Regions from separate parts of the Noviherbaspirillum sp. UKPF54 genome, predicted to be linked through region 2. Evidence: predicted binding sites of a transcription regulator. Region 2 holds the regulator's gene; the other holds the start of a gene.

Region 1 (4,857 bases), 2.0 Mb from region 2:
CGTTCCGCCGGAACAGTCATGCAAATGCCCGCCGCCGACGTCCGCTGTGACGCAGCCGGAAGGTCCGAAGGAGTTGCTCAAGCCGACAAGCTTTGCGGCACTGCCGGGCTGGGGCAAAGATGATTTGCGCGAAGCTTGGCCAGCCTTTCTGGCATCCTGCGCCATATTGGCCAAGAAACCCGAATGGCGTGAGCCGTGTGCTGTCGCGCGCGACGTCGATGCAGGCAAGGACAAGACTATTCGCGCCTTCTTTGAAGCGTTCCTGGTACCGCATCAGGTCGTCAATCCGGATGGAAGCGATACCGGCCTGGTGACTGGGTACTACGAGCCTCTCTTGCACGGTGCGCGCAAGAGAGGCGGCCCGTACCAGATCCCGCTGCATCGCGCCCCGGATGACATGCTGACTATCGATCTGACCGCGCTCTATCCCGAATTGAAAAGTATGCGCCTGCGCGGCCGCGTGGTGGGCAACAAGGTCGTGCCATATCTGTCGCGTGCCGAGCTGATGCAGTCCGATATTCTGGTCGGCAAGGAACTGCTTTGGGTGGACGATGCGATTGAGGCATTTTTCCTGCAAGTGCAGGGCTCCGGGCGCGTACAGCTGGCCGACACAAAGGAAACGGTGCGAGTTGCCTATGCCGACCAGAATGGATATCCCTACAAGTCGATCGGCCGCTATCTGGTCGACAAAGGGGAGATGTCGCTGGAACAGGCATCAGCCCAAAACATCAAGACATGGTTTGTCGTCCACCCGGAACGTCGTCAAGAGTTGCTGAACGCGAACCCGAGTTATGTTTTTTTCAAGGAAGAGAAAGTCATCGATCCGAGCAAGGGGCCGAAAGGGGCGCTTGGCGTACCGCTGACGCCCCGCCGCTCCATAGCCGTGGATGCGCAATTCATCCCGCTCGGCGCGCCGGTATTTCTGGCTACAACCCAGCCGGGCGCGGACACGCCAATGCAGCGACTGACAATGGCGCAGGATACCGGCGGCGCGATTCGCAATGCCGTTCGTGCCGATTACTTCTGGGGCTTCGGCACGGAAGCCGGCGACAAGGCGGGCAAGATGAAGCAGCGCGGCATGATGTGGGTGCTGCTGCCGAAGCTGCGTTAATCAATGCGGGCCAAGCGGCTCAGCCGCCGCGGGGTGGGGAATTCCTGCCGCTCGGGCGGTCATTGTCTGCATGCTGCGCGCCAGGGTCGCATCCATGGTGGAAATGTGGAAGGCAAACCATTGCGGCAGCAATTCCCTGACCACCTCTCGTCCCACGCCGAGTTCTCCATTCATTACGCGGCAGTTCACGTTGTGCAGCGCTCCGAGCACCCGTGCATGTTGTTCGCGATGAACTTTCAGTGACTGGAAGTCCATTTCTTCCATCCATCGCTCTTCTGTTTCAAAAGCATGTTCCATTTGCTGAACAAGAGCGATGTATCCATTTCCGAATTCATGATCTTGCGCACTCGACAGCTTGTCTAGCATGCCAAATAAATCGTCATGCAAGCGATCCAAAGCGATGACGCCGAGCGGTTCATCGGATGGCCAAGTGGTATTTAACATCGGTGACCCTCCGTTGTATAGAAGTGAACGCGGCGGGAAGCAGAGTTGCGGTGCTTGATGGTCGGTGACTAGGGTAGGGAGCTTGCTGTTCACCTGTTCAGATTATGCTACTTGTTCAGTCCAGGACCCATTTGATATGTCTCAAGCGAGCCCTGGCGTAACGCCTGACTTCAGAGGGGCGGCTTGGCATTGTCGAGACGGTACAATGGCGGCTTACCTTTTTGTCAAGGAGCGTAAAAATGGCGTATGAAAATATCTTGGTCGACACACGTGAAAAAGTCGGGGTCATTCAGCTCAATCGCCCCAAGGCTTTGAACGCATTGAATGATCAGTTGATGGACGAACTGGGAGATGCGTTATTGAAGTTCGACTCCGATGACAATATTGGCTGCATCGTCATTACCGGCAGCGAAAAGGCGTTCGCGGCCGGGGCAGATATTGGTGCCATGGCCAAGTACACATTCATGGATGTGTACAAAGGTGATTACATCACCCGCAACTGGGAGCAGATTCGGCGGGTGCGCAAGCCGGTGATTGCGGTCGTCGCTGGATATGCACTTGGCGGCGGCTGCGAACTGGCGATGATGTGCGACTTCATCATCGCGGCCGAGACAGCCAAATTCGGACAACCTGAAGTCAAGTTGGGGACTATGCCAGGTGCTGGGGGGACACAGCGGCTTCCGCGCGCAATTTCCAAGTCAAAGGCCATGGACCTATGTCTGACTGCGCGGATGATGGACGCGGCGGAGGCTGAGCGGGCAGGATTGGTTTCGCGTGTTGTCCCGGCCGACAAACTGATAGACGAAGCAATGGCAGCAGCCAAGGCTATCGCCGGCATGTCTCTACCTATTGTTATGATGATCAAGGAATCGGTGAATCGATCCTATGAAACAACCTTGGCAGAAGGTATTCAATATGAACGACGCTTGTTTCATAGCACCTTCGCCACTGAGGACCAGAAAGAGGGGATGGCGGCGTTTGTCGAAAAGCGTGCGCCGAGCTTCCGCAATAACTGACGTACGAGGTGTTGGAAGGGCAAGAAAGATCGCCGTCAACTACTTCTGCAAAGCAGTTGACGGCACTGAGAGAAGTAGTCATAATCTCGCCTCTTTGCTGCTGACGAATAAAACGATTCGTTGGTAGATTGCAAGCCTGAAAAGTCTTGCAAAAAGAAGCGGTTAGCAACAAATGCTCGCGAACAAGATGAAATAAAACGCTTGACGCAAGCAATAAAGCGCTTCATAATCTCATTTCTCTGCTGCTGACAAACAAAACGCTTTGTTAGCGAGTTGCGAAAGCGACGGCAGGACAAGTTCTTTAACAAGTAACAGCCGATAAGTGTGGGCGCTTGGTGGGCGTGCGGCGGTGGCGGAAGCTGCCGAAGCTCAAAGCATATCAAGTGCTCGCAAGAAATACAGGTAAGTTCGCAAGAACGGACCTAGTCAGTATTTTGAGTGAGCGACGGTTCTTAGGAACCTGCCGGTAAAACGGCACAAAACAGGAATTGAACTGAAGAGTTTGATCCTGGCTCAGATTGAACGCTGGCGGCATGCCTTACACATGCAAGTCGAACGGCAGCGCGGGCTTCGGCCTGGCGGCGAGTGGCGAACGGGTGAGTAACATATCGGAACGTGCCTTAGAGTGGGGGATAACTAGTCGAAAGACTAGCTAATACCGCATACGACCTACGGGTGAAAGTGGGGGATCGCAAGACCTCATGCTCTTAGAGCGGCCGATATCTGATTAGCTAGTTGGTGGGGTAAAAGCCTACCAAGGCGACGATCAGTAGCTGGTCTGAGAGGACGACCAGCCACACTGGGACTGAGACACGGCCCAGACTCCTACGGGAGGCAGCAGTGGGGAATTTTGGACAATGGGGGCAACCCTGATCCAGCAATGCCGCGTGTGTGAAGAAGGCCTTCGGGTTGTAAAGCACTTTTGTTCGGGAAGAAATCCTTCTGGCTAATATCCGGAAGGGATGACGGTACCGGAAGAATAAGCACCGGCTAACTACGTGCCAGCAGCCGCGGTAATACGTAGGGTGCAAGCGTTAATCGGAATTACTGGGCGTAAAGCGTGCGCAGGCGGTTGTGCAAGACAGAGGTGAAATCCCCGGGCTTAACCTGGGAACTGCCTTTGTGACTGCACGGCTAGAGTGTGTCAGAGGGGGGTAGAATTCCACGTGTAGCAGTGAAATGCGTAGATATGTGGAGGAATACCGATGGCGAAGGCAGCCCCCTGGGATAACACTGACGCTCATGCACGAAAGCGTGGGGAGCAAACAGGATTAGATACCCTGGTAGTCCACGCCCTAAACGATGTCAACTAGTTGTCGGGGATTAATTTCCTTGGTAACGCAGCTAACGCGTGAAGTTGACCGCCTGGGGAGTACGGTCGCAAGATTAAAACTCAAAGGAATTGACGGGGACCCGCACAAGCGGTGGATGATGTGGATTAATTCGATGCAACGCGAAAAACCTTACCTACCCTTGACATGGATGGAATCCTTGAGAGATTGAGGAGTGCCCGAAAGGGAGCCATCACACAGGTGCTGCATGGCTGTCGTCAGCTCGTGTCGTGAGATGTTGGGTTAAGTCCCGCAACGAGCGCAACCCTTGTCATTAGTTGCTACGAAAGGGCACTCTAATGAGACTGCCGGTGACAAACCGGAGGAAGGTGGGGATGACGTCAAGTCCTCATGGCCCTTATGGGTAGGGCTTCACACGTCATACAATGGTACATACAGAGGGCTGCCAACCCGCGAGGGGGAGCTAATCCCAGAAAGTGTATCGTAGTCCGGATTGTAGTCTGCAACTCGACTACATGAAGTTGGAATCGCTAGTAATCGCGGATCAGCATGTCGCGGTGAATACGTTCCCGGGTCTTGTACACACCGCCCGTCACACCATGGGAGCGGGTTTTACCAGAAGTAGGTAGCCTAACCGCAAGGAGGGCGCTTACCACGGTAGGATTCGTGACTGGGGTGAAGTCGTAACAAGGTAGCCGTATCGGAAGGTGCGGCTGGATCACCTCCTTTCTAGAGTATCCGCGCAGAAATCAAGCGTTCACACTTATCGGTGTGTTATTCGAGAACAGCAATGGGTCTGTAGCTCAGCTGGTTAGAGCACCGTGTTGATAACGCGGGGGTCGTTGGTTCGAGCCCAACTAGACCCACCATCGGATATTGGGGGTTTAGCTCAGCTGGGAGAGCACCTGCTTTGCAAGCAGGGGGTCGTCGGTTCGATCCCGTCAACCTCCACCAAGACATCAAACCTAAGTCATCGCCAGGGTGGCGAGGTGAT
Region 2 (4,857 bases):
CAATCGGGAACTGCGCCTCGATTCGCGCTTGCGGCTACCCGACATCAGCGACAACCTCGAAGCGCGCCTGATCCTGCTCAGCCGCCGCCTGACCGAGCGTGGAGCGGCGATCCGCATCGAGAAAACCGGGCGCGGACGCTTCCGGCTGTGCGTCGATCGTCCGCTCCAATTGCGGGAAGGATAGAGAGTGTTATTAACTAAGCCGCCATCCGGTCCTCGATTCCCAGCGCATCTGCCAGCTTGCTCCAGTCGCGCTTGCTCAAGTTCTCACGCGCCACATCCAGCAGCGCGTCGAACGCCGGCGGCGGGACGTGACGGCGGATGAGCGCCAGTTTTTCCGCGCGCTCGCGAGCGCTCAGAGCTGGAATCATCCAGCGCATGGTGGCAAGGGACTCGTCCGGCGGGATCGAGGCGACTAGCGCCTGCTCGATGCCGATGATTTCCTCATCGCTGTGCGTTGCCCACAATACCGCGTTGTTCCCAGTTTCCTCGATATGCATGTGGGCCAGGTTGTCCGCGATGAACAGGCCGAGTTCACGATACAAGTCAGCGATCGCGCCGGAACGCACCTCGTCCTGCGCCCCCTCGACCGCGCTCGCCAGGGTGGAGAGCCTCTCCAGCGCCGATTCATGATGCACGTGCTCCGACGAGATCGTGCACGCCGAACCGGGCTGGCGCGCTTCCATCGCGGTATGGATGAACTGGTTTTCATGCTGCAAATGCCTGCCGCAGAAAACAATCAATGCGCGGACCTGCCCCAGGACGCAGGCCACTTCCCCACCGTCGGAGCCATCCATGGCGCCGACCGCTTGAAGCGTATCGCTCATGAAAAGGCGCAAGGCCTTGTGAATGTGGGCATAAATATCGAAACGCTGAACAACACCTGTGGCGTGCGACTGGGAAGGGGAAATGGCCTGTTCCATGAAGGTCTCCGATCGTTTGGCGGTTGCAAAAGAAGTTCAATTGACGACAGGCCTAGATTACGGACTTATCCGGACCCGTTTTCTTAAAACTTCATTCAATAAACCTTAAAAAAACCTTAAGTTCGGAAGCACGCCTTGTGGCCGTCGCGCGCCAAAGACCATACCGATCACAAGTGATATTTCAACCACACGACCTACGAGAGGAGCGGTAAAATATTGCGATGCGTCAAAAGAGACTGATAAGCTTCGTCCTTCCCGGGCTCGACCTGATCCGGGATCGCGTCGGCTCGCTCGGCGTTGACTTCCCGATTTTGGGAACAAAAGGAGCGTCGAACGCTGCTCCTGTTTTTGACAGTTGTAGCAGCAACGAACATCCATTGCGGCCGCATTCTGGCTTGGCGCCTTGATGTTCAGGGTTCACCGCATGATTTGCCTTGGTATGGCACCGGTTAATCCACGATTTTGCTTGCTTGGTACGGGATTTGCATTAGGATTCTTGACCTGGCTCAATTTTGACCCGAACCCCAAAACGCCTAAAAACCTACAGCGAGCGCGAACATGATTCTGCATAGAATGAATTCTGCCGATATGACTCATCCCGCCTATTCTTCCAATGCATCGGGTGCCGCGAGCGCGCAAGACTTGCGAGCACGCTGTTCCGCCTGTGGCATGCACCAGCTCTGCCTCCCTACGGGGCTCGGCTCGACCGAAATGGACAAGCTGGAAAAGATCATTGGGCGCCGTCGCCGCATCCCGCGCGATGGCCACCTGTATCGCGTCGGCGACCCCTTTACCAACCTGTACGCGATCCGCCTCGGCCATTTCAAGACACACCAAATCAATCCCAGCGGCGACCAGCAGATCACCGGCTTTCAGATGGCCGGGGAACTGTTAGGAATGGATGCCATCAGCACCGATCGTCACCACTGCAACGCCGTGGCGCTGGAAGACAGCGAGGTGTGCGAGATCCCGTTCGCGCGGCTGGAAAGCCTGTTTGCCGAAATTCCGACGCTGCTGCATCACTTTCACCGGATGATGAGCCAGGAAATTACGCGTGAACAAAGCGTCATGCTTTTGCTGGGCAACATGCGGGCGGAACAACGCTTCGCCGCCTTCCTCAGCAATCTGTCATCACGTTATTCCGCACGCGGCTATTCTTCCACCAGCTTCCAGTTGCGCATGACACGCGAGGAAATCGGCAATTATCTCGGCCTGACCATCGAAAGCATCAGCCGATTGTTATCTAAATTCAAGAAGCGCGGCTGGATCAAGGTCAGCAACCGTGAACTGGAACTGCTCGAACCGAACACGCTAAAGGCAGTCGCCGCCGGCACCCTGAGCTGCGCATGATGCGCTTGGGCCTGCGGACAACGCTTAGAGATAAAAAAACCGGGCGCAAGGCCCGGTTTTTTTAGAAACATCAGAAGGGTGGTCGGCGTTCACTCGGCACACCGACCAGATAACAAGTCAGCATGCTGGCCAGTGCACAAAACATCCAGAAACAGAAAAATCCTACGGTATACGCTGCCATCGGACTTACGTCTAGATGAACTCCGAGCATTCCCAGGTCACGCGGATCAAATAGCGAAAAGAAAAAACCTTCCGCGACAATCGCGACCAAAAAAGACGGCCACAAGACGACCATCATCAACCGCGCCATCAAACCACCCTCCTTTCGGCTTCGTCTTTATAAAACGCCATATCAGACTGGCATTCTCGCGTCTCTTTTCTCATTATTGAGAATCGATTTTGATAATCGAGAACGCTCCCTGATACGATATTCGATTTCAAGCCGATCTGCACGCGGCGCGCCAATCCTCATCCTTCGGCGGGCGCGAGGTCAGGCGACAACACGACATCATGCTGTTTTGGCCATGTCCAGACGCCGGTCAGGCGCCAGTCGCGCGCCTGATCTTCCACCTGCACTTGCCAGTTCGCCTGCTCGAGGAAAGCCAAGTCGATCGAGAAATTCCCATTACTATCCGGCCACGCCTCGCGCACGATGTCTTTTTCCGGCAGGGTCGAATGCACCAGGCGGATGGATATCTTGCCGGTCACCGGACGCTGCGGGCTGTCGATATGGCCGATCAGTTTGCCGGCCGCCGGATCGAAGCGCACATTCAATTTCAAGTGCAAATTCGCCGCTACACGGTCGCGCCGCAAGTCTTGGTTGATCGCCTTGCCCTGCTTGTAGTAGTCGTCTACCACCAGGGCATCCGGGCGACTTACCGCGAGCCAGGCGGTGAAGCAGCCTGCCACGACCACCAGGAACGGACCCAGCATCAGAAACCACGGCCAGCGGTTCGCATACCAGGGCGAACCATCGTCCGTCTTCAAACTCGGATCAGCGCTTTGCATCACAATCTCCTTGCATTTAACGCGGTACGAAAAATACCGCCTTTTCCTTCACTTCGACATCCGAACCGTCGGTCGACTCGACTTCGAACATGATCTTGTTCGAACCGGGTTGCCCCTTGCCGTGGGCGATCCGCACGCGCACCGGTACGGCCCGCGAACCGGTCGCGGGCAACGCCACTTCTTCCGCGCCCGCCAGAGCGATGGTCTCGATGCCGGAAACCTTGATCTTATACTTGTGCGGGAATTCGTCAGTGTTCATGATCTGCAGGCGATACACGTTCTCGATCATGCCGTCCTCCACCTCACGCCCCATCGCACCACGGTCGCGGATCACGTCCAGTTTGAGCGGCGTGCGTGTGAGCAGCGAACCCAGGAAGCCTGCCACGATCAGCACCAGGATGCCCGTATAGATGAGCACGCGCGGGCGCATCGTGCGCTGCCGGATCTGCTGCGGGGTGAAATGGTTTTTTAATGCGTTTTCGGTGGTATAGCGGATCAGCCCACGCGGCGAGCCGACCTTGTCCATTACCGAGTCGCAGGCGTCGACGCAGGCGGCGCAGCCGATGCAGTCGTACTGCAGGCCGTTGCGGATATCGATGCCGGTCGGACATACCTGCACGCACATCGAACAGTCGATGCAGTCGCCCAGGTTCGACTTGGCAGCCGACTTGCTGCGCGCGCCGCGCGGATCGCCGCGTTCCTTGTCATAGGTGACGGTGAGCGTGTCCTTGTCGAACATCGAGCTCTGGAAGCGCGCATACGGGCACATGTATTTGCATACCTGCTCGCGCATCCAGCCGGCATTGCCATAGGTGGCAAAGCCGTAAAACAAAACCCAGAACCATTCCCACGGGCCGAGGCCGAGGGTTTTCACTTCGCCCAGCAGTTCGTGCATAGGGGTGAAATAGCCGACGAAGGTAAAGCCGGTCCATAGCGCGATGGCGCCCCAGATCAGGTGCTTCGCCGATTTCTTGGCGACCTTTTCGGCCGTCCATGGCTGCTTGTCCAGCCGCATGCGAGCGCTGCGCGTCCCCTCGATCTTGCGCTCGACCCACATGAAGATTTCGGTATATACGGTCTGCGGACAGGAGAACCCGCACCATAGCCGTCCGGCGACGGCGGTAAACAGAAAGAGCGCATACGCGCAAATGATCAGCAGCAGCGCCAGATAGATGAAATCCTGCGGCCACAACACCACGCCGAAGATATAGAACTTACGCGCGCCAAGGTCGAACAGCACTGCCTGCCGACCGTTCCAGGAAAGCCACGGGAATCCATAGAACACCAGCTGGGTCAGCCATACGCAAATCCAGCGCCAATTGGCATACCAGCCCTTGACCTCGCGCGGATAGATTTCCTCGCGAGCGGCGTACATCTTGATCACCGATACCTTTGGAGCAGCGTCACTCATTACAGACTCACAACGATTGATTTTTTCGGGCTTCATACTAAGCGATTGAGCAGCCGGGACCGCGCTGCGGCGCATATCGTATCACTTACGAACGCACCTCGTGACGCGGTCAACGGCTGCTCTCTCTTTCTACTGCTAGGCGCCCTTACTTCTGCGCGACAGCGC

The links. Region 2 encodes FNR, which switches genes on or off when oxygen is low (the NO sensors DNR and NnrR bind a similar motif). Its sites were predicted from a motif close to TTGATNNNNATCAA; they were not measured.
Region 1: the regulator FNR is predicted to act here: its motif matches at 1,687-1,700, upstream of FAY22_RS21275 (bacteriohemerythrin).

Annotation. Positions count from the first base shown of each region.
Region 1 is NZ_CP040128.1:4,591,165-4,596,021, forward strand. Features, by position in the region: gene FAY22_RS21270 (murein transglycosylase A) at 1-1,111, shown strand, start outside; gene FAY22_RS21275 (bacteriohemerythrin) at 1,112-1,555, opposite strand; gene FAY22_RS21280 (enoyl-CoA hydratase) at 1,795-2,571, shown strand; rRNA gene FAY22_RS21285 (16S ribosomal RNA) at 3,062-4,592, shown strand; tRNA gene FAY22_RS21290 (tRNA-Ile) at 4,656-4,732, shown strand; tRNA gene FAY22_RS21295 (tRNA-Ala) at 4,742-4,817, shown strand.
Region 2 is NZ_CP040128.1:1,833,183-1,838,039, forward strand. Features, by position in the region: gene FAY22_RS08460 (GAF domain-containing protein) at 1-184, shown strand, start outside; gene FAY22_RS08465 (hemerythrin domain-containing protein) at 198-923, opposite strand; gene fnr (fumarate/nitrate reduction transcriptional regulator Fnr) at 1,593-2,273, shown strand; gene FAY22_RS08480 (FixH family protein) at 2,742-3,281, opposite strand; gene ccoG (cytochrome c oxidase accessory protein CcoG) at 3,298-4,692, opposite strand; gene ccoP (cytochrome-c oxidase, cbb3-type subunit III) at 4,838-4,857, opposite strand, start outside.